DNA from 4 places in the Vibrio sp. E150_018 genome. Region 3 is predicted to be linked to each of the others. Evidence: predicted binding sites of a transcription regulator. Region 3 holds the regulator's gene; each other region holds the start of a gene.
What was found. The regulator PurR, encoded in region 3, represses purine synthesis genes. The targets are predictions, from matches to a motif close to TNANGNAAACGTTTNCNTNA.
Positions count from the first base shown of each region.

Region 1: folD (bifunctional methylenetetrahydrofolate dehydrogenase/methenyltetrahydrofolate cyclohydrolase FolD) is a predicted target of PurR. The motif match lies at 3,953-3,972, and genes of this name have one in related genera.
Region 2: ACE3G9_RS01430 (phosphoribosylaminoimidazolesuccinocarboxamide synthase) is a predicted target of PurR. The motif match lies at 4,943-4,962, and genes of this name have one in related genera.
Region 4: purE (5-(carboxyamino)imidazole ribonucleotide mutase) is a predicted target of PurR. The motif match lies at 3,138-3,157, and genes of this name have one in related genera.

Region 1 covers NZ_JBHGNY010000008.1:62,640-69,986, reverse strand. The annotation lists gene minD (septum site-determining protein MinD) at 1-608, opposite strand, end outside; gene minC (septum site-determining protein MinC) at 699-1,361, opposite strand; gene ACE3G9_RS09735 (YcgL domain-containing protein) at 1,630-1,902, shown strand; gene ACE3G9_RS09730 (lytic murein transglycosylase) at 1,983-2,942, shown strand; gene folD (bifunctional methylenetetrahydrofolate dehydrogenase/methenyltetrahydrofolate cyclohydrolase FolD) at 3,019-3,873, opposite strand; tRNA gene ACE3G9_RS09720 (tRNA-Arg) at 4,119-4,195, shown strand; gene ACE3G9_RS09715 (hypothetical protein) at 4,446-5,174, shown strand; gene ACE3G9_RS09710 (hypothetical protein) at 5,171-6,190, opposite strand; gene ACE3G9_RS09705 (hypothetical protein) at 6,336-7,347, shown strand, end outside.
Region 2 covers NZ_JBHGNY010000001.1:286,209-293,555, forward strand. The annotation lists gene hcp (hydroxylamine reductase) at 361-2,031, shown strand; gene ACE3G9_RS01420 (2Fe-2S iron-sulfur cluster-binding protein) at 2,075-3,196, shown strand; gene ACE3G9_RS01425 (DUF2999 family protein) at 3,287-3,538, opposite strand; gene ACE3G9_RS01430 (phosphoribosylaminoimidazolesuccinocarboxamide synthase) at 3,713-4,816, opposite strand; gene ACE3G9_RS01435 (hypothetical protein) at 5,039-5,446, opposite strand; gene ACE3G9_RS01440 (hypothetical protein) at 5,611-5,865, shown strand; gene ACE3G9_RS01445 (hypothetical protein) at 6,031-6,216, opposite strand; gene ACE3G9_RS01450 (DUF2786 domain-containing protein) at 6,536-7,222, opposite strand.
Region 3 covers NZ_JBHGNY010000003.1:106,532-113,878, reverse strand. The annotation lists gene mukF (chromosome partition protein MukF) at 1-764, opposite strand, end outside; gene cmoM (tRNA uridine 5-oxyacetic acid(34) methyltransferase CmoM) at 797-1,588, opposite strand; gene elyC (envelope biogenesis factor ElyC) at 1,701-2,498, shown strand; gene purR (HTH-type transcriptional repressor PurR) at 2,725-3,729, shown strand; gene ACE3G9_RS05260 (ABC transporter substrate-binding protein) at 3,861-5,021, shown strand; gene ACE3G9_RS05255 (ABC transporter permease) at 5,041-6,738, shown strand; gene ACE3G9_RS05250 (ATP-binding cassette domain-containing protein) at 6,735-7,347, shown strand, end outside.
Region 4 covers NZ_JBHGNY010000012.1:544-7,890, forward strand. The annotation lists gene ACE3G9_RS11945 (gamma carbonic anhydrase family protein) at 1-350, shown strand, start outside; gene ACE3G9_RS11950 (DUF1488 family protein) at 362-622, opposite strand; gene aroE (shikimate dehydrogenase) at 642-1,469, opposite strand; gene hemF (oxygen-dependent coproporphyrinogen oxidase) at 1,509-2,423, opposite strand; gene ACE3G9_RS11965 (Sua5/YciO/YrdC/YwlC family protein) at 2,464-3,021, opposite strand; gene purE (5-(carboxyamino)imidazole ribonucleotide mutase) at 3,224-3,709, shown strand; gene ACE3G9_RS11975 (5-(carboxyamino)imidazole ribonucleotide synthase) at 3,715-4,851, shown strand; gene ACE3G9_RS11980 (DNA topoisomerase family protein) at 4,950-5,540, opposite strand; gene ACE3G9_RS11985 (DUF494 family protein) at 5,555-6,025, opposite strand; gene dprA (DNA-processing protein DprA) at 6,050-7,201, opposite strand; gene ACE3G9_RS11995 (LysM peptidoglycan-binding domain-containing protein) at 7,251-7,347, opposite strand, start outside.

The sequences.
Region 1 (7,347 bases), on a different contig from region 3:
AAAATATCTTCTACATCAGTCACACTCAGCATTTCACCAGCATTAACACGTCCTGGATTATAACGAGTGAGTAAAAGGTGCTGCTTCACTGGCTCTAAACCTTGCTCGGCACGTAGTGATTTAGAATCTAACAAGCCTAGGATACGGTCAGAATCACGCACAGAAGACACTTCAGGGTTGGTGGTGATCACGGCTTCATCAGCAAAGTACAAAGACATTAATGCACCTTGTTCGATGCCCGCAGGAGAGTCACAGATAATGAAATCAAAACCCATATCATGTAATTCAGTCAATACACGTTTTACACCTAGATGTGTCAAAGCATCTTTATCACGGGTTTGTGAGGCTGGAAGAATGTAAAGGTTATCACAACGTTTGTCTTTGATGAGCGCTTGATTAAGTGTCGCTTCACCATTGATAACATTAACAAAATCGTAAACCACACGACGCTCACATCCCATAATAAGGTCGAGGTTACGTAAACCAATATCAAAATCGATAACAGCGGTTTTCTTTCCTCTTAATGCAAGACCGGAGGCAATCGCTGCGCTAGATGTAGTTTTGCCTACACCCCCTTTACCAGACGTCACGACGATAGTACGTGCCATTTCATTTCCCTTTATGTTGAATCTTAGACTGAGTGTTTGATGCTATTTTCACATCAAATGCTTAATTTTTATATAGATAAACAGTTATTTTTATTTGATTTTATCGAAATTTAATTGTTCATCTTGTAGTGTGACGAGCATTTTTTGCTGCCAATGTTCCGGTACGATTTGGTCACTTAAATAATAGTGGCCAGCAATGGAGACTAATTCTGCTTGTAGATCATCGCATAAAATCATCGCGCCTTTTTGGCCACTGGCCCCAGCCATTACTTTTCCTCGACAAGTCCCATGGATATGGATGCTGCCATCAGCAATCACTTCGGCTCCGGCACTGACATGATTTAAGATCACGAGATCACCATCTTTAGCATAGACCTGTTGTCCTGAACGAATAGGCGTTCTAATGACTTTGGTTGGTACCATTTCTGCTGGAGCTTCGTAACCTGATTTACTGGTCGACATCACAGCAAAACCAGCGTCAGCAGCATGGTTTTTAACTACGTTACTTTGGCTACCTGTCACGCCGACGGGTACCATTCCAGCTTTCACAATACCTTGACGTAATCGGGTGAAATCTATGTCAAGTTGTGGTGCTTTCTCAATATTGACCACCAATGGGGCATGGGTGAAAAATGCAGGAGCTTGTTCAACTTTGTTATATAAAAATTGTAAGCTATCTTCGACATTATCTTCGGTGATATGAAGAACAGATAAAGCAAAACTACTGCCTTTTAAATTTGGTTTGGTCGCCATAGACATGATTACTCTGAGTGTTGAATGCACGAAAAAATAGTCATTACTGAAAATGCTAAAATGAGCATTGGAAACAGTAACTATATCAAGACTGACAATGTTATAGTCTATTTAAAGTATCATTAGGTTAATTGCCTGTCATAATGATAAAAAATGAGGCTAAATCCAAGTGAAAGTCGTTGTGATATCGGTGTTTGATTAGTATATGCTCAACCCCGTACTTTAGGTTATTTGGATATAGACAATAAGCATTAAAAAAGGATCCACTATGTTGTGTTTTGTTTATAAAAGCAGCAAGAAAGAAGGCATGTACCTCTACATTCTGAAAAAAGATGATTTTTCAGATGTGCCAAGTACTCTACTTGAAATGTTTGGTAAGCCAACTTTTGTAATGGTAATGAAAATGGAAGGTCGTAAGCTTGCTTTAGTGGATATTGAGAAAGTAAAACAATCACTAAAAGATGATGGCTATTTTCTACAATTGCCACCACCGCCAGTGAATTTATTGGATGAATATAAAGCTCGTAAATCAGAGCAGTAAAATAAAAAAGGATAGGTATGAATATCAAGCCACTCAGCATTTCCGCAATATTGTTAGCCGGTTTAGTGAGCTTTTCGGCGATGGCTACCACTGAAGTAGCGGCGACGGTGGATGATACTGCTACGCAAGAAATGAAATTTAATGCTTACCTTGAGACATTAAAACAAGAAGCAAAAGAGAACGGCATTACCGACGCAACGATTCAAGCGGCGTTTAAAGATGTAGTTTTTAAGCCACATTCAGTGAAAGCGGATAATAATCAACCTGAGAAGAAACTGACGCTCGATGAGTATATTCCCCGCGCAGTGCCTGTTTGGAAAATCAAACAAGCAAAGCGTTTGTATCATGAGCATTTCGATGACCTGAAGCGTATTGGTGAAACTTACGGTGTGCAACCACGCTTTATTGTCGCGCTATGGGGCGTAGAAAGTAATTTTGGCCGTTATACCGGTAATCATAATGTGGTTGGTGCTTTATCTACCTTAGCCTTTGATGGACGTCGTGAGGCGTTATTCCGTAAGCAAACTATGGCGGCTCTACAAATTATCGATGAAGGCCATATTAGCGCGGAAGATATGAAAGGCTCATGGGCGGGTGCGATGGGTCAATGTCAGTTTATGCCTACTTCGTTCTTAGCTTATGCGCAAGATGGGAATAACGATGGTAAAAAAGATATCTGGACGACTACTGCTGATGTGTTTGCCTCGACTGCCAACTATCTAAAAACCGAAGGTTGGGATGATAAATATACATGGGGACGTCAGATTCAAGTGCCACATGGTATCGATTCTGATCTACAAGGCCGTGATTCTGAAAAGGGTAAATACTTACAAGAATGGCAAAAATTAGGCATTACTAACTTAGATGGCTCGCCATTACCTAAGTTAAACGAAGACATTAAAGCATGGCTGATCATGCCGGATGATGAAGCGGGTCGCAGCTACTTAGTATACAACAATTATAATGTACTAATGCATTGGAATCGTTCATATTATTTTGCATTGGCTGTAAGTACTTTGGCCGATAAGATTGTTGAGTAAAGAAAAATTATATCAAAATAAAATACCCCAGTTCATCATCATGAGCTGGGGTATTTTTTATTCATTATATGTTTGCTTATTTGGTGTAGTTCTCACACGCATACATAGTGTTTTCAATTAGGCTTGCTACCGTCATAGGGCCAACACCACCTGGGACAGGCGTAATATGGCTGGCATTGTCTTTTGCAACATCGTATTCCACATCGCCAATAAGTTTGCCGTTTTCCATGCGGTTGATACCGACATCGATCACAATCGCGCCTTTTTTAATCCAAGCACCTGGAATAAAGTTTGGTTTACCTACCGCTACAACCAGTAGATCCGCTTGGCGAACATGGCCTTCAAGATCTTTAGTAAAGCGGTGACAGGTAGTGGTAGTGCAACCCGCTAGCAATAATTCAAGCGTCATTGGACGACCAACGATATTTGAAGCGCCAACCACAACAGCATGTTTGCCGCGAGTATCAATATTGTAACGTTCTAGTAGAGTGATAATACCTTTTGGGGTGCAAGAACGTAGTTTAGGAATACGTTGAGATAAACGGCCTACGTTGTATGGGTGGAAACCATCGACATCTTTTTCAGGATGGATAGTTTCTAAAACTTTGGTGCTATCAATGCCAGCAGGCAGAGGCAGTTGAACAAGGATACCATCAATTTCAGGATCATTGTTAAGTTGCTCAACTATTTCAAGTAACTCAGCTTCTGTGGTGGTAGTCGGTAAATCATAAGATTTAGAAACAAAGCCAACTTCTTCACAAGCGCGACGCTTACTTCCCACATACACTTGCGAAGCTGGATCGCTGCCGACTAGTACCACAGCAAGACCTGGAGCACGTAAACCCGCTTCAACACGAGCCTGGACACGAGCTTTTACTTCCGAACGAACGGTTTGAGATATTAACTTTCCATCAATAATTTGAGCAGTCATGGTTTTCCTTACTATCCTCATTAGACTAGCAGCAGTAGACAACGCGGCGTATTGTCGCAAATAATGTGATCAATATCCATAACGCAAACGTTTGCTAATGAGGTTTATTTTCATTTTTCACAAAAGGGAAACTCATTCTAACAATTGGCAGAAATGAACAATGCCTTTTTTTTCAGCACTTAAGCCATAATCAACCATAAAGCCATTGACCTAACGCATTCATCTCGTATAATTCCCCACTCAAAGCGCCCTTAGCTCAGCTGGATAGAGCACCTGCCTTCTAAGCAGGTGGTCACAGGTTCGAATCCTGTAGGGCGTGCCATTATTCAAAGAGAAGCCTTGTAAATCATGTATTTACGAGGCTTTTTCTTTTTGTGCCGTGCCTATGCCGTGCCGCTCAAATTAAGTTTCGTTAAATAATCATACGAACGCACCCATCCTAAAAAATCTTTGTTAATTCCACAATAACTATTACAAATGAGCACCTTTTCACAAATTTAGCCTGCTCATTACTCAATACCATCATTATTCGGTAATTTGTTGTTATCACTTGGAATATAGCAATGATTGATATGGCGAAGTTTTTATCTAAATCTCAACAGCATGAATTGAAAAGTTTAGGTTTATCCGTTCTTCAAGTTGAAGAGTGCGAAAGTCTACTAAAACAAGTTCCTGCTACCCCTGAATTAAAATCAATTAAGACTGCAATTCAATTACTCGGTAAAGTTCAAAGCCTACTTGATGACGTTCAAGACAAAGATCCCCGTTCTTATTTTGAGATGGCCGATCTTCTAAACGATAGCTATCCGTTAGATGACAAACCAGTTGAGAGAATTCAAAAACAATTAAAAGCGTTTATTGAGCACCAGAAGGGCGTTTATGTATTCGAGAGTGATTTGCATACTGGAAACCAGTCTTTAAACGTGACAACGCCAGAAAGCCGCAATTATTACCGTTATGAAGTGCTAACTAAGCTTTGGAAGGATTGGTCGAAAGAGATTAAGCTTTCTCGCTCTAGTGAGTTTATTCTATTTCTTACCGTCTGCTTAGAAGGCAGCTATTCAGAAAAAGCAGCAAATCGGGTCTATACCAACTACAAACGTTATTACCAAGGTAAGTCGATTGCAGTAGAGGATGTATTAGATTCAAACCAACCATTCAATGACCTTGAATTAAAGATCACTTACAAGTCTGTGAACGGTGAAAAGCCGAGAGTAGAAACTCGAAAAACGACTTTTCCAAATCTCGAAAAATCAGCTTTAAACGAGCAAATCAATAAGCTTAAAAAACAGCGAAATTAACATGTAAGTTTTTCACCTTTGAGCGTGGTGTAATCAAAACTAAATTGATGCTCAATTGGGTTGTTACTGCACACACCAATGATTCGTTTATTAAACGGTATCCCTTTTGCTTGGAGATAAATTCGATGTGAGCAAATAGGACACTTACCAGTATAAACCCTCACACATAACTTTCTGATCGTACTTATATGTTCACTATTTGGTTCATGTAGTTCATAGCGTAAGGTTGCTGCTTTAAGACGAAGCGGAAGCATCCAATCAGGCAATAAAGCTATATTGAAATTAATCAGTGAGAATAAGTAATGAAAGCAGAGGCAAAATATAAAGCTATAGATAAGCAATCCTATAATGATGCTGGAGTTATAAGGAATGTCATAACTTAAACTAAGCCAGAATAAGATGACTGAAATTATCACCGCTAATACGGGGCTAATGGTTAAAAGTAATATAGGTAAACGATATCTCTGCATATCGATATCATTAAGCCAACGAGACCAAATAGGTAACTTAGGTGTGGACTCGATATGGTAACTAACTACTGTTGAATTTAGCTTATTTTCATCATTTAGAGATAAATCGGGCTTCTTTAATTCTATATCGTCAATAGGCCGAGCTATAAAACGGTATGAGGATTGATTTCCTTTACCGCCACTTGTTTGCGTTTTCTCTATTGAAGGAATGACGGCTACACCTGTATCGTGTGCAATTTCAACTAATCGGCGGTTTACTTCATTAAGGCGTTTTGTGACCTCATTGTAAAGTCGGTTTATTTCTTTACCTTGATAAAAGTTAGATTGTTTCTGGTTTAATTCACTGAGTTTTTCCGCTAGTTCTTTTGTTGAAAAGAAACACTCATCAATTTTCTCTGCTTCTAAGGCTGGACAGGTTTGAGTTAACTGTAATAAGCCTGTAAATACACTCCAGCAATTATTGCTTTTATCCTTATTGTTGTATTCATCCCAAAATATTTCAGCGACTTTGATCGCTTCATTTAGTTGTTTAATATCCGTATTCATTTGTCGACTCCATCCTCCGTCCAAAAGGGATAATACAGGGTAATCCCCCTTTATACCCTATATCTATCAGTGTTTTGAGAGCATCTTCAAGTTGACCGCAAAGAATGTGACTTTGCATAAAATCAATCAACTTGAGGAAAGCAAAATGAACGAATTAAATACAATGGCATATGGGCTAAAAGATGAAAATGTTGTTTACATTGATGAGGTTCAGAGGGGGCTAGAGTGTGAAGCAAAATGTATAAGTTGTGGGGGAGCATTAATTGCGAAAAAAGGTGATGTGAAAGTCCATCACTTTGCTCATCATAATGGAGATGGAGAGAGTTGTAACGAGTCTGTATTACATCAACTTAGTAAGCAAATTATTGAATGGGAGTGCTTAGTTTCGACACCTAACTTAGAGATTAATGTTGAAGATTATGATATTAGCGATCAAGTCCATAAAAAGTCACATATCGAAGAATCGAAAGTGTTAACCGTGGAAAGTGTTTCACTAGAATTAGCTTCTATCGGGTTTATTCCTGATGTGACATGTAATGCATTAGGTAAAAAGTTGTATATAGAAATTGTGGTGAGTAATGATGTCTCAGAGGAAAAGCTAGAGAAAGTAAAGTTAGACGGCACTCCAATGTTGGTCATTGATATGTCTGACTATTCAGCAATGGATACGCTTGATACTTTAAAGCAAGGAGTCATTTATGATGCCCCAAGATACTGGGCATATCACCCTGATCATGAAGCAATGAAAGTACACTTAGAAAATGACCTTAGATTTGAAGTTTCAATACTTGATGAAAAGATTATCTCCGTTGTTTCAAATAAATTAGGGCTAGTTTCTAAATCAGAATTGCTAAAACCAAAGACAAATAGTGAACTGATTGTTTTAGGGTATAACTCAGCTTATGGCTATTCAAAAAAGAATAATCGAGATTTTGATTTTTCGACTTTGTTGGTAGCGAAGCCAATACAATCCACTGGCTCAAGTAATTATACAATTCGTTCTTGTGGAGGCTATGAATTAACCCAAATAGCATTCAATGAGGAGTTAATACCAGAATTGGAAAAACTCAGATTCCCTTGCTTGCTAGAGCTAGATGTAAGTGGTTCATTTTTAGGTGGGCGAGTTCAGAGCATGGTGACTAACTTTAAAGTCGTCT
Region 2 (7,347 bases), on a different contig from region 3:
AAAATAGATAGATTGTTCCTGACATGTTCGAGACGTGGTATGTAATTTGAACTGTAGGGTTATATGGTGGGGAATATTTTGGGGCACAAATGGGGCAGAGAAGACCCAAATATACCCACTCATACCCATTTTTAGGTTTTAGCACGTCAAGGGATTAAGGAGTGTTATTCTTACCTGTTGATGTGTTTTTAACATCATAAGTGTTGTTTGAATTACATCAGGATGCATGTAAATAGCTTGTTAAATGCAATTAAATCAATTATTTAAAAGTTGGCACGCAAAGTGCAATACAGTAATGAATTTATTATTAGCCCCAAATGATAGGGGCGATGATGTTAATCATTACTGGAGCTTTAAATTATGTTTTGTATTCAATGTGAGCAAACGATCCGTACACCAGTTGGCGATGGCTGTTCTTACACTCAAGGGATGTGTGGTAAAACCAGCGAAGTATCTGACCTACAAGATATTTTAGTTTATGTATTGCAGGGGGTGTCTTTCTGGGCAGATCTTGGTCGCAAGTTTAATATTGTGGATACAGAAGTCGATGAGTGGGCGCCTCAAGCTTTCTTCTCTACCTTAACTAACGTGAACTTCGATGCGGATCGTATCGTTGAGTTCTCTAATCAAGCTTATGCATACAAACTCCGTTTAGAAGAAAAAGTACGTGCGGCGGCCACTTTAGCCAATGAAACACTACCTGAGTTAACGCCAGCGGCTCAATTTGCATTACCAACTGAGCGTGAAGAGTTATTAAAATACGCACCTCTTGCTGCAGTAAATCGCGGCCATGAAACGGTTGATCCAGACGTGATGGGATTACGTTTATTATCTCTATATGGCCTAAAAGGTGCAGCAGCTTATATGGAGCATGCGCGTGTACTTGGTCAAACGGATGAAGCGATTTTTGCTGAATATCACCAAATTATGTCTTGGTTAGGTTCTGAGCCTCAAGATCTTCAAGCGTTGCTAGATTGTTCAATGCAAATTGGTTTGATGAATTACAAAATCATGGAAATTCTAGATCGTGGTGAAACAGAAACATTTGGTCACCCAACGCCTACTCAAGTGAATGTTAAGCCAGTAAAAGGTAAATGTATCCTAGTGTCTGGTCATGACTTACATGATCTTGAAAAAATCCTGCAACAAACCGAAGGCAAAGGCATTAACGTTTACACTAACGGTGAAATGTTGCCAGCTCACGGTTACCCTGAATTAAACAAATATCCTCACCTAGTGGGTAACTACGGCAGTGCTTGGCAGAACCAGCAAAAAGAATTTGCTAACTTCCCAGGCGCAATCGTAATGACGTCAAACTGTCTATTAAACCCAGAAGTAGGCCAATACAACGACCGTATCTTTACACGTAGTATCGTAGGCTGGCCAAACGTGACTCACATTGTAGGTGATGATTTCTCTGAAGTGATTGATTGTGCATTAGCGCAAGAAGGCTTCAAGCACGATGAAATCGAACAGATGATCACGGTTGGTTTTGGTCGCAATGCATTGATGGAAGCCGCTCCTGCGGTTATCGATCAAGTGAAGCAAGGCAACATCAGCCATTTCTTCTTAGTAGGTGGTTGTGATGGTGACAAAGTCGAGCGTAACTACTTCAACGAGTTCACGAAACAAACACCAGATGACAGCCTAATTCTAACGCTAGCTTGTGGTAAGTTCCGTTTCAATAAAGAACAGCACGGTGAGATCAACGGTATTCCTCGTCTATTGGATGTGGGTCAATGTAATGATTCATACTCAGCAATCCAACTAGCACTGGCATTGGCGAAAGAGTTTGATTGTGGCGTAAATGATCTTCCACTGACTTTAGTTCTATCTTGGTTCGAGCAAAAAGCGATTGTGGTTCTACTAACGCTTCTTGCGTTAGGCATTAAAGGTATCTACACCGGTCCAACTAAACCTGCATTCTTAACGGATAACCTAATGGCAGTGATGCAAGAGAAGTTTGATCTACGCGGGATCTCAACGGTTGAAGCGGATATGCAAACAATCTTGGGCGAGAAAGTCGCTTAATTGTTTTAGCGTTATGTAATCGACGTCATTTCGGGTGCCAACCATGATTGCTCGAAATGACGTTTATATTTGTAAAGTTTATGAGAGACCGAATGAAATGAACCAATTTGAATGGCTAGACAATCAACCATCCACTTTTATTTGCCAACGTAAATGGCAAGAAACACCCAATTGCGTTAGCGTCATTTTAGTGGCAGAAAATCAAAATTCAGAAACGACATTTGATTTTATTCCTGGTCAATTTATCACGCTTGGTATTGAAGTCGAGGGTAAGACTGAATACCGTGCCTATTCATTAAGTTCAATGCCACATCAAAGCGAATTACAACTGACTATTAAACGCGTTGATGGTGGCAAAGTTTCTAACTATATCGTGGATTCTTTACAAGAAGGCCAAGCGGTATCAGTGTTAAAACCTGCTGGAGAATTTCATATAGAGCAACCGCATGGCGAACGCATTGTATTGCTCAGTGCTGGTTGTGGGATCACACCGGTTATGTCGATGGCGAAAACGCTGTTAGCAGATATAGAAGATGCCACGGATATTCATTTTATCCATGCGGCAACAGAGCTTGAGCAAGTGATCTACCATCAAGAACTACTTGAAATGGCGGCGTCACATGAGCGTTTTTATTTTGATGTGATGTTAGAAAATGCCCAAGGATCAGAGTATTTAGAAGGGCGTTTAACTCAAGCGGCTTTAAAACAGTTCTGCCCGGATATTGCGGAGCGTAGCGCATTTTTATGTGGCCCAATTGGCTTTATGAATGCAATGCAAGAAAATCTATCTGAGCTTGGTATGAATATGGATAACTTTTATCAAGAAAGTTTCACACCAGCCGAGTCAGAACAACCTGATGTTTCAATCGCTGAACAAGATGATAAAGCGCAAGCGATCAGTAATGCCACGGTATTTGTACCTACATTTGGCGCTCAAGCCGAAGCGAAAATTGGTAGTGCATTGATTGATGCCTTGGAAGCGGCCAAAGTACCCGTGATTGCTGCATGCCGTAGTGGTATTTGTGGTTCATGTAAGTGTCGTGTTGTAAAAGGTGAATTTACTCGCACGAGTACCGCGACTTTAACGGAAGATGAAATAGATAATGGCTTTGTTTTGGCATGTTCGTGCCAAGTCGAGTCGGATGTTGAAGTGGCATTGAACTAATCATTTCATTCTTCGCGAGAAATATAAAAAGGTCGCTATCAATGACATCGTAGCGACCCTTTTTAGTCTAAATTTTTATATAGACTCAAACTACTTCTGAAGTTTTTCTTTCGCTTCTTCTACCTTTGAGTAATCCAAGCCTAACTCATCTACAGCATCTTTAATTAATGCGGGGTTTTGCATGACTTGAGTCATCAACACTTGTAGCTTTTCTTGTGGCAAACCTAGTTGGCTTATTGTTGCCATAGCAGCCAATGGGTTTTCCGTGAGTTGTTGAAAAATATCACGGATTTGTTCCTCGGCAATATTGTGTTCTTTTAATAACGCTAAAATTGGGTTCATGGTCTTCTCTTTCAATGACTAAATAGATTGGCCGTATTTTATACCTAAGTGGCCTCAAGATGCTATTTGAAGCGCTCCTGAGGCCATATTAATATCTAAATATGAATAGCGATGGCCCAATAAGGTTTTGTTACTGGCTTTAAAGTCGCCCAATATTTTTTGTGACGTAATCGTTTAAACAATCAAATCGTAATCACGTTTTAAGATATCTATGATTTCTTGTTTCGGATTGTCACTTAATTCAATTTTCTTACCGGTAATTTTTTCTGCAATATCCAAATACGTTTGAGAGATCTTCATGATTTCTTCTTGTGGTAGGGCGTTATTCTTAGCAAGTGCGAAGCGCTCATCCATGCGATTCTTGTTTAAGAGAATATCTGGGTCTGGGAAGTAGCTTAATAAGAATTGGCGGAAACCTTCTTTTGAGTTCTCAACAATACGGCCAGATTGGTATTCATTTTTATCCCAAATACGTGATGAATCAGGTGTACCCACTTCATCCATATAAATTAGCTTTTCATTCCCTGCTGCATCATTAACGTAGCCAAATTCAAACTTAGTATCTACGAAGATTTGATCAACCTTATCTAATGCGTCACTGATCACTTTAAAGCCTTCTTTGAGTAGCTTTTCATAGTGGGCGATATCTTCTTGTTTAGAGAAGTTAAATGCAGCGAAATTTGCTTCGATATCTTGACGAGCGATATTGACATCATCTGCTTCTGGTACGTTTGGAATACCTTTCAAAATACCTTTGGTTGATGGCGTCATCAGCAATTCAGGGAGAACTTTATCTTTCTCTAAACCTTCTGGCAGTGCGATACCACAGAAGTCACGTTCGCCTTTTTCATAAGCACGCCACATTGAACCAGTGATATATTGACGGCAAATAGCTTCAATCATGACCGGTTTGGCTTTTTGAACGATCCAAATAAATGGGTGGGGAATGTCTAGAATGTGGCTATCTGCAAGGTGATTATCTTTAAACAGCTGGAACCAATGGTTGGAAATGGCATTTAATGCAGCGCCTTTGCCTGGAACACCTTTTAATCCACCTTCGCCATGCCAAATGCAGTCGAATGCAGAGATGCGATCACTGATGACCATAATGGCTAAAGGAGCGTCTTCTGCGACATCGTAACCTTTTTCTTGAATTAGGCGACGACTGTCAGCTTCGGTTAACCAATATACTGAACGAACTTTACCACTGTGTACGGGTTTGTCGGTACGGATGGGAAGGTCATCATTCACGGCAAGAACTTGATTAGCAATGCTCATTTCCATTTTCCTACTAGGCTTAAAAACTGGGTATGTTAAGAACAGGGTATATAAAGAACTAGGTATGAATGCCTTTCACACCTGAAAGTCGCATAGTAACAGAACTCACCTAATTCTATCCAGAGAAAAAGCAAACGTTTGCATTAAAATATTTTTTCGTAAATGGAAGTCTATTTCGTCATCAAGATTTTCTATCTTTATCCAAAATCATGTGGGAATAAATTAATGTAGATGACGAGTTAGCGTTTGTTGAATTGTACTATCCATAAAGAAGATCTCACAGCCACTTTGACTAGCTTGGTTTTTTAGAGCTTCTTTATCTTGAATTGAAAAATTGTCACTCGCTACAATCGCACTGGCATTTTTAGCATTCAGTGCTTTAAGAATGATGTCTTTTTCCGTCATAGAATGGGATTCTTTAATTTTGATCACTTTATGGGCTTCAATTCCAAAGCTTTGTAGCTCTTGATTAGTCGGTAAGGTGGCACCTGCGGTAAATAGTAACCAGTTTGGTCTTTTAGACAGCATTGATAGGCGAGAAAACAGCGAACTATTTTCTGAAAAAATATCATCGTTATGTGCAAAAGATGTAAGCGCTTGATGAGGTAAAGCGGCATTGTGATTCAACATAATTAACTGTCCATATATCCATACTGTGTTTTTATACAGTAGTTTTTTATTGATGAAAGATCAAGCGATTTATTGAGTGAATACTTAGTAAGCGTGATCTATGTCACTCTTTATTTGTGGGTTTAAAAACTGATGAAAAATTAAAGGGTTAGACGATATACGTAATGAATCCGGCTTTAATGACTGACGTTGTGATGATAATGATGTTCTTGATGGTGATTGTTGATGTGATTGACAAACGTGTTCCGGCAAGCTTAATTGACATCGTGATTGGTCGACTTCTCACTTTGGTTGTTCAGGGTTGCACTAATTTCTGTTGCGATCTTAGTTGCTATTGCAACCGTTTTAGCGAGTGTGAAAAAGTAGAAAACGCATCATTAATATTGAAAGGGGGGACCTTAATAGAAGGCATCTTTTGAATCGTTGGATCTAAAAAGGCGCTTACCATGAGCGCCTTCTTTTTTCTAAAATGTATACCCAAGTGACTTCAAGGTGCAGAATTCAGAGCTATCATCCAAGCCTTTAGACAAGGAGATGGTCGAAGGAATGTAGGCACCTTGCAAACCAATCTATATATCTGTCTGCTATTTCAACTTGGCTTGTTTTTCTCTTAAAGTCTGTTCTGCGAGATTAAACTGTCGAACATCAATTCGAGCATAATCGTGACATTCTGGACAAGCGTTATGACTCATTCCATCTATATATTCTAATTTAGTTAATTGACCTACGAATTGTTTGCACCAGTCGCAAGTACCATGAGCACTTTCCATTTTATATTTTCCCGTAACAATTCCGAATTATTGAACGCCAAGAAGTGTAGCGAAGTAAAGTGACACTTTCGAATATTATTGGTGAGTTAAATGTGTATTTGATCACAATACTCAACAATAAAAATTAGGGAATCGATTGCCTGAATTAAAGGAAATATTCAGACAAGAAAATATATCTTTTGCACTTAAAGCTGCAGCGTTGTTGACAGCGCTCAATCATCCTAATCCACATAGGCGAGCTATGCTCATGGAGACTCATTCACTTGTCGCCTCACTGCAACCCTAATTACCTTGGGTATAGAAGGGGGAGGAGTTGAGATTATTTGGCTAAGCGTTTCTTTTCTGCTGCGCCATTAATAGGGCGGTTAACTGAAACACGGCGACCCTTTTTTAAGCCGACTTCATAATCTGCTGTGAAGTTTTTCATGGCGTCACGTAGCTGTTGTTTGAAGGTTTCACGGTCGACGTTTTGAAATTCTTTATCAATGTAGTCGTTAATCTTGTTTGCCGAGTCATCGTCTGGGGCGATTAAAGGCAGTTTTTCAAGAGCGCCTTCGATCCAACCAGATAAGAAAGAGTTAACACGACGAGTCACTTCCGCACTGGTTGTGCCGGTACCTGAGAAACTATTACGGAATTGCCCTGTCTGTTCATTCATTTCACGATAAATAATATCAAATGCGAAAGCGGCAAAAATAGCGCGATCAGCTTCACCAATAAATTCAACACGTTTTAAGCCTTTGTGATTGAGTAATACTGCTTCAACACCGAAACGGGTATTAATACCACGGATCACTCGTAAAATATTGGAACTAATACTTGCTGGTAATAAATGACTAGATTGAGTTTTACCCAATTTAATGAAATCAATATCGTCCTTATCCAAGCCATATTTAAGCATCAGCCTATGTGCCATCTTGATCGCTTGAGCTGCTTCATTGACATTGGTTGAACTACCTAGCTCAAGGCATTTGGCAATTTTCTTAAGAGCTTTTTGTTTATCCATTACCTGTGGTGTACTCATTAATAGGCTGATTGTTTGGGTAAAATAATGAGCCGCATATTCTACCGTTTTTTGAGCGTGTAAGAAAGAACAACAGGTGAGCTTAAGTTACAAAATATAAATCAGCA
Region 3 (7,347 bases):
TCAAGCAGTTGAGTTTGTAGTTCATCCCCTGCCGCTTGTAATGTATCTTGCAATTCATTCAGGGTAGTAGAGGTTTCAGTCAGTAGGCTTTCACAACTGCTGATCGCATCACGCCAATCTTGGTTTAGTAATTCAGCAATTTGGTTTTTAATTCCCACTTGCTGATCATCCATAACGCGCTGGTTTAAATCGATACGGTCGAAAATTTCACTTATCGAATATTTCAGTACGCCATAAACATGCTTTTGCCATTGCCCGATATCTGAAGCGTCATTTGCAGCGTCTACCGCTTTCGACATTTCATCGGCAACCATAGATAACTGAATGGATAACTTAAGCTTTGAGAATTCACGATGACGAACGTAATAATCGGTAATCGAAACCCCAAGTGGCGACATACGGTAGATGCTCGCACCGTCATTTAATTCACTGACAAAGCGGCTCATCAACCTTTGAGAGACTAATTCATTGATTGCGTTATTAGCGCGAAATGCCGACGCTTCACCTGTTTCATCAAACATGTTAGTGACAATTTTAAATGCGTCGTGCAATTCCCCTTCGCCAAGCTCTTCATCAAACTTCTCATTGCTTAATACGGCAATCGCAATCAAAAACGCTAATCGCTCAGAAGAAAGATTCAATGAAAAGTCATGTTGCTTCACCCAGTTGACCAATTCATCGATGGGCTGTTCACCTATCGTTTTGTCCTCAAGCGGCTGTCCGCCTGTCGACGGTTGAAGTGGAGATTGAGTTATTTCACTCATTATCATTCCTGTATTTACTAATGACTCTCGGACTATTCGGCAGCATGAGGCTTTTGTGCCCACACATGAATATAGCGCCCAAGAGAAAGATAAGGCTCTGTGCGGCATAACTGCTGTTCTAATGCCAACACATCTTCTGGCCCATACTCGCCCATGTATTGTTGGTTTCCGATATAGTCGTTAAAGCATCGAATACCTGATTTACCACAAATGTCGAAGCCTGCTGATTCTATCCATTGATAGACCTCTTCCGGCAATAAGCCACTTTGAGGCTGCAATTTAAAGCGCTTGCGATGTGGCATTCCCTGTAAAATGTGAGGAATATTACCACAAGTTACATTTTTCAAAACTAAACCGTGATGATTATAAAACATCACTGAAATGATGCCGCCGGGTTTCACCTTTTCAAGTAGGCTTGCTAATACTTGTTGCGGATTTTCTAACCATTCCATAACGGCATGAAATAACACCAAATCCGATTGCTCAGTTAAGTGCTCATCGAGGTGTTGAATAGCAGAATGAACAAAACGAAACTGCGAAGATAAACCATTACTATCAATATCTTGCTGAGCTAACGTTAACATTTCGTTGGAAATATCACACAGAGTCACTTGGTGTCCAAGCTGAGCAATTTTTTGCGACATTTGAGCTAATCCGCCTCCAGCATCGAGCACAGACAAAGCGTTTTTTTGCTGTTGTAAACGGCTTAATGCTTGCTCAATATCTTGCCAAAGGATCACTTGACGAATATCACCTTTATCCGAACCATAGATGTTTTTAGCAAATTTATGCGCGATATCATCGAAATTTCGATCATTGTCCATTTTTTTTCATTTAAGATAACTGAATTTTACGTGTATTCTGTCACAGCAATTACAGGAATAAAGCAATTACTCCGTTTTACCTGCTGAATGATGAATTTTTGGGCTATTTAAAATGTTTGAACTGAAAAAATTAATTGGTGCTCTGATCATGCCTTTACCAGCCTTGCTGATTATAGGTTTTATTGGCTTATTTCTGATTATGTTCACTTACAAACGTGGATTAGGGTGTTTATTCACTTTTGTTTCTTTAATGGGGATCTTTCTATTTTCATTCCAACCCATTTCTACTTCATTATTGAAACCGACCGAACGTGCTTACAAAGCTTTTGTACCCGTAGATGGCTCCGTTGACTATGTCATGGTATTGGGAAGTGGTCATATTGTTGATAATGACATTCCAGCAACATCGGAATTGTCTCGTAATGGTTTGATGCGTCTTGCCGAAGGTATCCGTATTTTAAACCTCTACCCTGGTGCAAAATTAATTTTGTCAGGTTATGACGGTGGCACATCAGTAAGCAATGCGCGAATGATGGCTAATGTTGCCGTGTCATTAGGGGTTGCGAAGTCGGATATTATCTTATTAGAAAGCGCTCAAGATACTTGGGATGAAGCACATCAAGCAGCAGGTTTCGTTGCGGATAAACGTATGGTTTTAATCACCTCTGCTAGTCACATGAAACGTGCAATTGTTGAGTTTAAAAAAGCCGGGCTTGAACCTATTCCTGCACCAACCAATTACTTAGCTTTTGATGATATTAAGCAACCATGGGATAAGTATTCTCCACAAGCGAAATATCTTGAACAAAGTGAACGTTATTGGTATGAGCAACTAGGTCGTTGGTGGTCTTCACTGCGCGATACACTGACTAACCAAAAGAACTCTGGTACCACTACAATATTAGAATAACGAGATAATACTCGAGCAATCGATAACGTTGTCGCTAACATGCGATGTCCGTTTAGTCATAAAAATGCCATATCTGATTGTCAGGCATAGCATTTAAGACTAAAATCGTAGCTCATATATTCAAGCATAAAATACAGAATAAAATTAAGTCGCTGATTGAAGGCGACTTTTATCTTTTTAGATTAGAATAAATCCGGCGAAAGTGTCGGCATAAAGGAAATTCACTATGGCTACAATCAAAGATGTCGCACGTATTGCAGGTGTTTCCACCACAACAGTGTCACATGTCATCAATAAGACTCGCTTTGTTGCAGAAGCAACTCAAGAAAAAGTCATGGCCGCAGTGAAAGAACTGAATTATGCCCCAAGTGCCGTTGCCCGTAGTCTTAAATGCAATACCACCAGCACTATTGGGATGTTGGTAACACAATCTACTAACCCATTTTTTGCCGAAGTAGTGGATGGTGTAGAAAGTTATTGTTACCGCAAAGGTTATACGCTAATCCTATGTAATACAGGTGGTCGCGCTGACAAACAACGTGATTATATCCGCATGCTCGCCGGCAAACGTGTTGATGGTCTTTTAGTGATGTGTTCAGACTTAGATGCTGATCTACAAGAAATGCTAGACGGTCACCCTGATATTCCTAAAGTTGTTATGGACTGGGGCCCAGAAAGCTCTCAAGCGGATAAAATCATCGATAACTCTGAAGAAGGTGGCTATTTAGCTACTCGCTACCTGATGGATCAGGGCCATAAAGACATTGCTTGCCTCAGTGGTCATTTCGAGAAAGTCGCCTGTAAAGAACGTATCTCTGGTTGTAAGCGCGCATTAGCGGAAGAGGGTTTAACGCTTCCAGAAGAGTGGTTACTTGAAGGTAACTTTGAGTGTGATACCGCAGTAATTGCTGCAGATAAAATTCTTGCGATGGATAAAAAACCAACCGCAGTTTTCTGCTTTAACGATATTATGGCACTTGGCTTAATGAGTCGTTTACAAGAAAAAGGCATGAAAATACCAGAAGATATCTCAGTGATTGGTTACGATAATATTGATATCTCACCTTACTTTTCACCACCTTTGACTACAGTTCACCAACCAAAACGTCGTTTAGGTAAAAATGCCGTAGAGATTTTATTAGAGCGTATTAAAGATAAAAACCACGCTAAACAAACATTTGAGATGTTCCCTGAGATTCTTGAACGTTCTTCGGTAAAATCTCTGAAATAGTAGTAACCTTAAACAAATAATGAATAAAAACCAACGCTGATGTCGTTGGTTTTTTTTTGAAATTTTTTAGGCTTATCATCTGTCTATATTTTTAAGTTAAATTTCTCTATCCATTTTGTATGAGGATATATATGAAACGTCTATTACTTAGCTTCGCTTTTCTCACCCTCCCGCTGCTTTCTTCTGCTAAAGATGGCTCTATTCGCCAGTTGGATTGGCAACAAGTTGAGCAACAAGCAAAAGGACAAGATGTGTACTTTAATGCTTGGGGTGGCAGCCAAGAAATTAATAACTATCTTCGTTGGGTTGCGAAGCAAGTGAAGCAAAAGTATGGCGTAGCACTTCACCATGTAAAAGTTTCTGACATTTCCGAAACCACTACTCGTTTACTCGCTGAAAAAACTGCCGGAAAACACTCTGGTGGTAGTGTCGATATGGTTTGGATTAATGGTGAGAATTTCAAATCAATGAAGAATAGTCAATTACTCTACGGCCCTTTCACTTCAAGCTTACCAAATTGGCAAAAAGTCGATTCTAGCCTACCGGTTACTCATGATTTTTCTGAACCAACAGAAGGATTGGAAGCACCTTGGGGAGTCGGTCAATTAGTCTATATTCATGATCAAAAAAAATTACCGGCCCCACCACAATCAGCAAAACAATTATTCGATTATGCTAAAGCACATCCAGGACGTATCACTTACCCTAAGCCACCTCAGTTTCATGGCACTAGCTTTTTAAAAGCCTTACTTATAGAGCTCTCTGATGAAAAGAGTGCGCTATCTAAGCCTGTTGATGAAGATTCATTTACTCAAATAACTCAACCTTTATGGAACTACTTAGATGCGATTCAGCCTTATCTATGGCAACAAGGTCGTCAATTTCCAACCACTCAACCTGAGATGCTACAACTGCTTGATGATGACCAAATCGATATTGCGATTACTTTTAATCCGAATGAAGTTTTTTCTGCCCAAGCAAGCGGCAAATTAGCGCCAAGCACTCAGAGCTACGCATGGAAAAATGGCGCTCTGTCTAACATTCATTTTCTCGCTATCCCATGGAATGCCAATGCAAAAGAAGGCGCATTGGTTGTGATTAACTTTCTACTCAGCCCACAAGCACAATCACGTAAAGGGGATATCAATGTCTGGGGCGATCCATCAGTATTGCAAGCCAAATACTTAACAGGTAGCGCTCATAAAACCATACTATCTCCCTCAATTGAAGAGCCTCACCCTAGCTGGCAAACCGCCCTAGAACAGGCTTGGATTGAGCGATATAGCCGATAACAACGAATTAAGGAAACTTATGCAAAGCAAGCAAAGACGTATGCTAAGCATCGGTTATTTACTGGTGATTTTGATCTGCTTTTTCCCTCTTCTTCCGGGGGGGGTAGGCATGGTGATCCCTGCTTTTGGTATTATTCCACCGCTTGGTCTGAATATATTCACTTTGGATGGATTCATATCAGCCATCAACTGGCCGGGAATTGAACGTTCGATCCTGCAAACTATCATGACCGCGGTCGTCAGCACCGTCATTGCCACCATCATGAGTTTTGCCATTTTACAAGCCTATTGGGGGAGTCGTTCATGGCAGCGAATCGAGAAGATATTATCCCCAATCCTCGCGCTACCTCATGTCGCTTTTGCGGTGGGTTTTCTATTCTTATTCTCTGATACTGGTTGGTTAGCCCGCCTTTTAAACTTAATGGTAAGTAATACTTATGGTGAACTCCATGCATGGTTTACTTGGCTTTACTCTTTACAAGATAATATTGGTATTAGCTTAGCCCTTGCTCTGGCCATTAAAGAAACGCCTTTTTTGTTATTAATGAGTGTCGCGATACTAAACAACTTAAAAGTCGAACAAACACTGCAAGTCACGCAAGGCTTGGGATACTCTGTGGCTCAATCATGGTGGAAAGCGATTTTCCCTCAATGGTTGCATCACATGCGCTTTCCACTTTTCGCTATCATGGCTTATTCCTGCTCGGTGGTTGATGTTAGTTTGATTTTAGGTCCCATTAACCCTCCGACATTTGCGGTATTAGTATGGCAATGGTTTAACGATCCAGATTTATCTCAACTCCCAAGAGCGGCAGCTGGCGCTTTTCTCATGTTTTTTTTATGTTCTGTTTTAATTGGCCTCATTTGGCTAACAGAACATTTAGTACTAGGAAAATTTCGATCTTGGTTAACCTCTGGCCGAAATGCTTCCTTGCCCATAAAACCTTATTTCTTTCACCTAATCGCCATCATTAGTTTATTGACCATTCCGGTAATAATCATTTGGACGTTTGCACTACGCTGGCCATACCCAAACCTACTGCCTACATTTTGGAGTATTCGATTTTGGTTAAGTGAATGGACCTATATTCAAGACACCATTTTAACCAGTGTTTGGCTGGCGCTATTCAGCTCTGGGACAGCTCTAGTGCTTACCCTGATTGCTCACGAATATCGCCATCATTTTCGTTACCATATTCCAATGTATGTGATTGCCTTGCCTATGTTGGCCCCTCAACTCTCTTTACTTTTTGGTTTACAAATCATCAGCCTTTGGATTAATCAACAATATTATTGGTTGTGGGTAATATGGGCACATATCTTTTTTGTTTTTCCTTATGTTTATCTATCTTTAGATGGACCATGGAAAAGCTACCCTAGTCGACTATCTCAAACCGCAGTAAGCCTCGGTGTTTCACCACTAAAGGTCTTCTTCACAATAAAGTTACGTACCCTTGCCAGTGGGATATTATTTGCTTGGGCGATGGGGATAAGTGTAAGTTTAGCGCAATATTTACCAACGTTAATGTTAGGTTCAGGAAGAATAGTTACCTTGACCACTGAAGCCGTTGCGTTATCCAGTGGACATGACCGCAGAGTAATTGCACTTTATGCATTATGGCAGGCAATACTACCCTTTATTTTTTTCAGCTTAGCGCTTATCGGTAACCGTATTTTTCAGCGCCGCTATAAGAAGCAGGAGCCACCTTCATTATGAGTTTGTCATTAGAACAACTATCTATTTTTTATCGGGCATCAAAAGCATCCGAGTCGGAAAAAATACCACTACTTAACAACCTCAATTTAAGTATTGCCCCCAGTGAGATAGTCACCTTAATGGGCCCAAGTGGTTGTGGTAAGTCAACATTACTTAATGTTATTGCAGGGCACCTTAGTCAAGAGTTTTATTATGAAGGTAGAGTAATGTTAGATAAACAAGAGATTCAAACTAATGAACCTCATAAACGTTCAATCGGCATACTATTTCAAGATGACTTACTGTTTCCACATTTGAACATATGGGAAAACATTGCATTTGCTCTGCCAAATAATATCAAAGCAAAAAAAAGAAAATTAGAAGCTCTAGCAACCTTAAATAAGGTTGGATTATCTGATATCGCCAATTCTATGCCACATCAAATTTCAGGTGGACAAAGAGCCCGAGTCAGCTTGATTAGGATGCTAAGCTCGCAACCTAAGGCAGTTTTACTCGATGAGCCATTTAGTAAATTGGACCCCGAACTGCGAGTTAACTTTAGAGATTGGGTGTTTAAACAATTAGCTGCAGCTCAGGTTCCAACATTGATGGTCACACATGATAAAACCG
Region 4 (7,347 bases), on a different contig from region 3:
TTTTACATGTCACCCATAAGAGCGTAGATAATCCAGACGGCTTTCCTCTTATAATTGGTAACGATGTCACTATAGGTCATAAAGTCATGTTACACGGCTGTACGATTCATGACAGAGTATTGGTTGGCATGGGTGCTATCATTTTAGATGGTGCGATTATTGATTCCGACGTCATGATCGGAGCCGGTAGTTTAGTTCCACCCGGTAAGCGTTTAGAAAGTGGTTACCTATATGTGGGCAGCCCAGTAAAACAAGCCAGACCACTTAAAGATGAAGAAGCAGCATTTTTATTTAAGTCTGCCGATAATTATGTGATTAATAAAAATGACTACCTGACCGAAGTAAAATAGTCATCATACAATTAGCCCAATACGATTTCACCTGTTGGGCTAAATTTCTCGTCCTCTATTGCTTCTTCTGCTAAATCTTCAAGATCGAAACGAACACGCTCAAAAGCCATTAATGCATTTTCTTTGCTCACCTTTGTATCATCTAATTGAGATAATAAGCCTAGAGAAGCGATACAATCTATAAGCTGTCCAGCTTGTTGAGCTTGGAAAACAACCGTCTGACGCTTATCGTCCCACTCACAGCGATCCGAAAAAAGGATATTTTGGTTCATTATTTAGCACTCTATTTCTTTAACTCTCTAAATTACGGCGTATCTCTCTCATCACCTGACGTACACTCGGACGTAATCCACGCCATAACATAAAGCTTTCAGCCGCTTGTCCGACTAACATTCCCAAACCATCAAAGGCATGAGATACACCGTTCTGTTTTGCCCAATCCGTAAAATGTGTTTTACCGGCCCCGTAGCTCATATCATAACTGACACTATGTGACATGAAGATCGCGGTGCTGATATCTGGTAGACCACCAGTCAGCCCCGCTGAAGTAGAATTAATGATAATATCAAAGCCAGAATCAATACTTTGCATCGACTGTGCCGAGATAGAGCCATAAGGCATGAAGGTTTCTGCTAACTCTTCAGCTTTACTTAAAGTACGATTGGTTATCACGATATGTTGCGGTTGCTGATCAAGTAATGGTTTTAATACCCCGCGAGCCGCACCGCCGGCACCAAGCAGTAAAATTCTCGCCCCTTTAAGTTGGGCGTGATTTTGCAGTAAATCCTGAACTAAACCTTCACCATCAGTGTTATCACCAATAATCAAACCATCATCAAGCTTCTTTAATGTATTCACCGCTTGTGCTAACTCTGCCCTTTCTGTTAAGCGATCAGCAAATTGATAGGCATCTAACTTAAACGGTGCGGTAACATTGCAACCTTTACCATCTGCAGCAAAAAACTCACGAGCGGCTTGCTTAAAACTATCAACAGGCGCTTCAACAATGCCATATTCCATTGCTTGATTAGTTTGACGAGCAAACAAAGTATGAATAAAAGGTGATTTACTGTGTTTTATCGGATTACCGAATACCGCGTATTGATCGAGTGTTTGCATGAATAGGCCCTTTCCTTGCCCTTAAAGAGTAAATAACCGCTACCATTCTCGTGGCTGTAAATAGTTTTGATATAAGTTGGCTTCTGCTGAATCATTTTCCGGAGAATAATCATATTCCCAACGCGCCAACGGTGGCATTGACATGAGAATAGACTCAGTACGCCCACCACTTTGTAGGCCAAATAAAGTACCTCGGTCATAAACTAGGTTGAATTCAACATAACGACCACGGCGATATAGCTGGAACTGACGTTCACGTTCGCCATATTGATGGTCTTGTCTTTTATTCACTATGGGTAAATAGGCTTGCGTAAACCCTTCACCCACTGATTTCATATAATCAAAACAGACCGAAAAATCCCATTGATTTAAGTCATCAAAGAATAATCCTCCGACACCACGAGTTTCATTACGATGAGGCAAGAAGAAGTATTTGTCACACCAAGCTTTATGCTCATCGTAGACATCATCACCAAATGGCGCACAAATCGCTTTGGCAGTATCATGCCAATGCTGGCAATCTTCCTCAAAAGGGTAGAACGGCGTTAAATCAAACCCTCCACCAAACCACCAAATCGGTGCTTCACCTTCTTTCTCGGCAATGAAAAAGCGAACATTCGCATGAGAGGTCGGAATATAAGGGTTTTTAGGATGGATAACTAATGACACGCCCATCGCTTCAAACTGACGGCCCGCCAATTCCGGTCGATGAGCGGTTGCCGAAGCTGGCATCTTATCACCAAACACATGAGAAAAATTGACTCCGCCTTGCTCAAACACTTGACCATCTCGAATCACCCGGCTACGGCCACCACCGCCCAGCTCTCTTTGCCAAGCGTCTTCAATAAATTGGTTGCCATCGACCGCTTCCAATTGAGCACAAATCGAATCTTGTAAGCTCATCAAAAAGATTTTGACCGCGTGTTTATCAACTTGTTGAGTACTATTAACCATCAACCTACTTCTCTTATTTAATATTAGCCTTGTTTAAAAGCTAACCTTGTCTTAATACGTTCGATGTTTTGGCATCACGAATTTCTGTTGGCTGAGTTCTTCCGCCCACTTGCCCTTGTAGAATCGCCACCAGCTTATCACCGAGTTGACACTCAACCTCTTCCGTAGTGCGACAAGGCTCTAACCCAGTCAAGTTAGCACTAGTTGAAGTAATTGGCTTACCAAAAGCTAAACAGAGTTGTTGTACTAAAGGATGATCTGTCACACGAACCGCAATTGAATTAAACTGTCCAGTGAGATGAGATGAAATCCCCACTTTAGCTGGCATTACCCAAGTCACAGGGCCAGGCCAAGTAGACTGCACCGCTTGCAGTTGTTCATCAGTTAACTGAGAGTCATCAATGTAAGGCAATAGCTGTTGATAATTAGCCGCAATCAAAATCAATCCTTTATCTACCGGGCGCTTCTTTAACGCTAACAACTTGTCGATGGCAGATATATTATCAGGATCACAACCGACCCCAAATACACCTTCGGTTGGATAAGCGATGACTTCTCCTTGTTGCAAAGACTCAACAACAAATTCAAAATTATTCACTATAATTTTCTTCCCTGTACAAACGGTAATAGCGCCAGTGTATAAAACCTTATCGCCGATGACTAAAATTTTTTCATCTCAATGTCATTTATTCAGATCAGAATATAGAAACAAGCTGACGCAAACGTTTTCCTTGTCGCGATTTCACAGTATAATGGCGACAATTATTGTATTAATAGCTTGAGTCGTTAAGGAGTGTTCGATGACTGTTGGAATCATTATGGGTTCAAAATCTGATTGGCCAACCATGAAACTTGCCGCAGAAATGCTGGACCGTTTTAATGTACCGTACGAAACAAAAGTAGTATCGGCTCACCGAACTCCTCACCTATTAGCTGAATACGCAGAAAGCGCAAAAGAACGAGGCATTAAAGTGATTATTGCTGGCGCAGGTGGCGCGGCTCACCTCCCAGGAATGACCGCGGCTTACACAAGTCTTCCAGTACTTGGTGTACCGGTTCAATCTCGTGCGCTATCTGGCGTTGATTCACTATACTCAATTGTCCAAATGCCTAAAGGGATTGCAGTAGGTACTCTCGCGATTGGTGAAGCGGGTGCCGCCAATGCAGGTATTCTAGCGGCGCAAATTATCGGTACTCATAATGAAAGTGTAATGGCTCAAGTAGAAGCCTTCCGTAAAGAGCAAACTGATACCGTACTGGCAAATCCGAATCCAGCTGAGGATTAATATTCATGGCAAACAAACACGTTTTAGTACTAGGTGCAGGCCAATTGGCACGAATGATGTCTTTAGCCGGTGCACCATTAAACATCAACATCTCAGCATTTGATGTCGGTAGTGAGCAAATTGTTCATCCTCTGACCCAAAATGTCATTGGTCATGGGATAAATAATGCGATTGCTTCTGCAGATGTGATTACCGCTGAGTTTGAACACATCTCGCATTCAGTGCTCGATATTTGTGAAAAAAGCGGTAAGTTTCTACCCACAACCCAAGCCATCAAAGCTGGTGGTGATCGCCGTATCGAAAAGCAACTACTTGATAATGCGAAAGCGGCTAATGCCAAATATGCGATTATTGAGAAACGTGCAGATCTTGATGCAGCGATTGAATTTGTCGGCATTCCGATGGTGCTGAAAACAGCACTAGGTGGTTACGATGGAAAAGGACAATGGCGCTTAACCGATGCGAAGCAAGTCGATCAGATCTGGAAAAAAGTCTCGGCGGCTATCGAAGCGACACCTCATCAAGCGGTGGTAGCGGAAGAATTTGTGCCTTTTGAAAGAGAGGTGTCGCTAGTCGGTGCTCGCCGTGCAAACGGTGAAGTCGCGATCTACCCTCTTGCTGAAAATGTTCATGTTAATGGTGTATTGAGCCTATCGGTCGCCATTGATGATCCAGAATTACAATCTCAAGCCGCTGAAATGTTTACGGCGATTGCTGATCAACTCGACTACGTAGGTGTATTGGCGATTGAATTTTTCGATGTCCAAGGCAAATTGCTGGTCAACGAAATCGCGCCACGAGTACATAACTCAGGTCACTGGACGCAACAAGGGGCTGAAGTTTGTCAATTTGAAAACCATTTACGCGCCGTGTGCAATTTACCACTAGGAAGCACTCAAGCAATTCGTCATACCGCAATGGTCAATATTCTCGGGCAAGATAGTCTGCCAGAGTCTGTTCTTTCGATGCCGCAATGTCATATTCACTGGTATGGAAAAGAGCAGCGCCCAGGCCGTAAGATGGGGCACATTAATGTTGGTGCTGACTCTCACCAAGAAATGAAACAAGCCCTAACCCAATTGGTCTCAGTATTAGATCCAGCCGCGTTTCCGGAGCTGAAAGACCGAGTCGCTAAGCTTTAAATACGACTACAAAAAAGACCCGCATCAGACAAATGAGTGGGGGCGGGTCTTCTTATGTTAAAGATATGTTATATAAAAACTAAACAAGCTTTAACTATCTAGCTTTGAGTATGCTGGCACTTACGATCAGCACACTGAATTTTAATACCATTAGCTAAACGTTTTTCGATTAACAAGGGAAAGCCACACTGTTGGCACTCACCTTCAAGCGGTAGTGAATTGATTGAAAATTTACACTTTGGATAAGCATCACAAGCATAAAAGCTCTTTCCAAAGCGAGATTGACGTTCAACTAATTTACCCGTTTTACACTCAGGACAAGTTAGGTTCAATTCTGACGCTTGTTCAGGTTGCGGAGTGGAAGATTCAATATGATGACACTCAGGAAAGCGACTACAACCAATAAACATGCCATAGCGCCCTTGCCTTAACACCAACTCTCCCGGTAACTCATTACCACCACACTCAGGACAAGGTACACCCAGTTCTTTTATGATATGGCCATCGTTTTGATGAAGTGGTCGAATAAAATCACACTCAGGATAACGCACACAACCCAAAAATGGCCCGTGCTTACCATGTCGTAATTGCAATTTGCCTTGGTGTTCTTCACCACACTTAGGGCAAGACTCATGCTCTAACGCATGTTCATGGGCGGAAAATAATTGTTGGTCGATTTTGTTATTCATTAGCAGCACGCAAATTAATGTACTAAACCTTGTTCAGTCGAGTAGAGTAACTCTTCCATTTGAGTGTAAGCATTTTCATTGCCCGGTACATTAAACAGTACCATCAAGATCACCCACTTAAGATCGTCCAAACTAAACTCTTGGGTTTCTAAGCCCATCACACGGTCAATCACCATTTCGCGAGTTTCTGTAGTCAGTACTTGGACTTGTTCAAGGAATAATAAAAAACCACGACAAGACACATCTAAGCGCAGCATTTCTTCTTGGGTAAAAATACGCGTCGAACTAGCCGAGCCAGTCGCCATATCGAGGCGTTCACCTTGTTGTAAGGCAGCTAACCCTTCGAGCCAGTTTAATGCTTTATAAATTTCTTGTTGGTGAAAGCCTGCCCGCAGTAACTCATCTTCAAGTTCGTCTTGATCAATCATGAGGTCTGCATCGCTATGAATATAGGTTTCAAACAGGTACATAAGAATGTCCATCATAGCTTTACCCTCCGCGGCAACACTTTATCTTGGTTTATTCCCACTATTAAGAATATAACCTCCAGGAACAGAAATAACATGTCCAGCTAACTCAAGCTCTAATATTTGCATCATTACTTCGTGTACCGGGATATGGGTACGCTGAGACAAAATATCAACTGGTGTTGGATCATTTCCTACGTTAGCTAACAGTTGGGGAAATGGCAATGGTTGGGAGTGATTAACTGTTATTTCCGACGTCGCCTGTTGTGTTAAGTTTAGCTGAGTTTGTACCGGTTGATATACATAAGAAGACCGAGATAACGCCGGATTTAATTCATCCAAAATATCTTGTGGGCTCAACGCTAGAATCGCCCCTTGCTTTAATAACTGGTTAGTTCCGGCAAACCCCGGCTGATAGATTGAACCTGGCAAAGCAAACACGTCTCGATTTTGCTCTAGTGCATAACGTGCGGTAATTAGCGAGCCACTACGCTCTGCCGCTTCTACAACCAACACACCTTGCGATAAACCGCTAATAATTCGATTGCGACGAGGAAAGTTTTCCGCGCGAGGTTTTGCATCCGGCCTTAACTCAGAGACCAAAGCACCACCTTGCTGTAAAATTCGTTCTGCTAAGCCTTTATGTCGTGAAGGGTAGATCTGATCGACACCAGAGCCTAACACTGCTACGGTCGTCCCTTGTGCCAATAAAGCACCATCATGGGCATGACCATCTACCCCTAACGCTAAACCACTGGTAATGGTGAGACCATTTTGAGCCAATTGATAAGCAAATTCTTTCGATGCCTTCAAACCATCCAAGCTTGCGTGACGGCTACCGACCATAGAAAATTGCGCGGAATTAACCGCCGCTAATTCCCCTTTGATAAACAATACCGGAGGATGCGAGGACATTTGACTTAATAGATGAGGATAGTTTTCATCTAATGGCGTTAGAATATGATGCTGTGAAGATTGTGCGAGCCAGTGTAAGCATCGCTCGACCTCTGGCTCGGCTTTGTGTTGAATATAGTCAATCTGGTTAGCTTTCAGCCCTAACTTTTGCCACTGCTGTGCCGAGTAGCCAACCAAGTTTTGTGGAGCGTCGACGCTCATCAGGCGGGCCAGCGCCACTCCACCCAGTTTTGGGGTAAAACTCAGCGTTAACCAAGCCGCCAGTTGAGCATCATTCATTTGCAAGCGGTTCCATAATCAAACGTTTCTATAATAAAAATTTGCACCATTAAGAAGCGTTATCAGCCTGTGGTACCGCTGTATGATTCGCTTGCGCATCAACGCCTTCAATCACCGGTTGCTCGGTTAGTGGAGACACCGCCAGA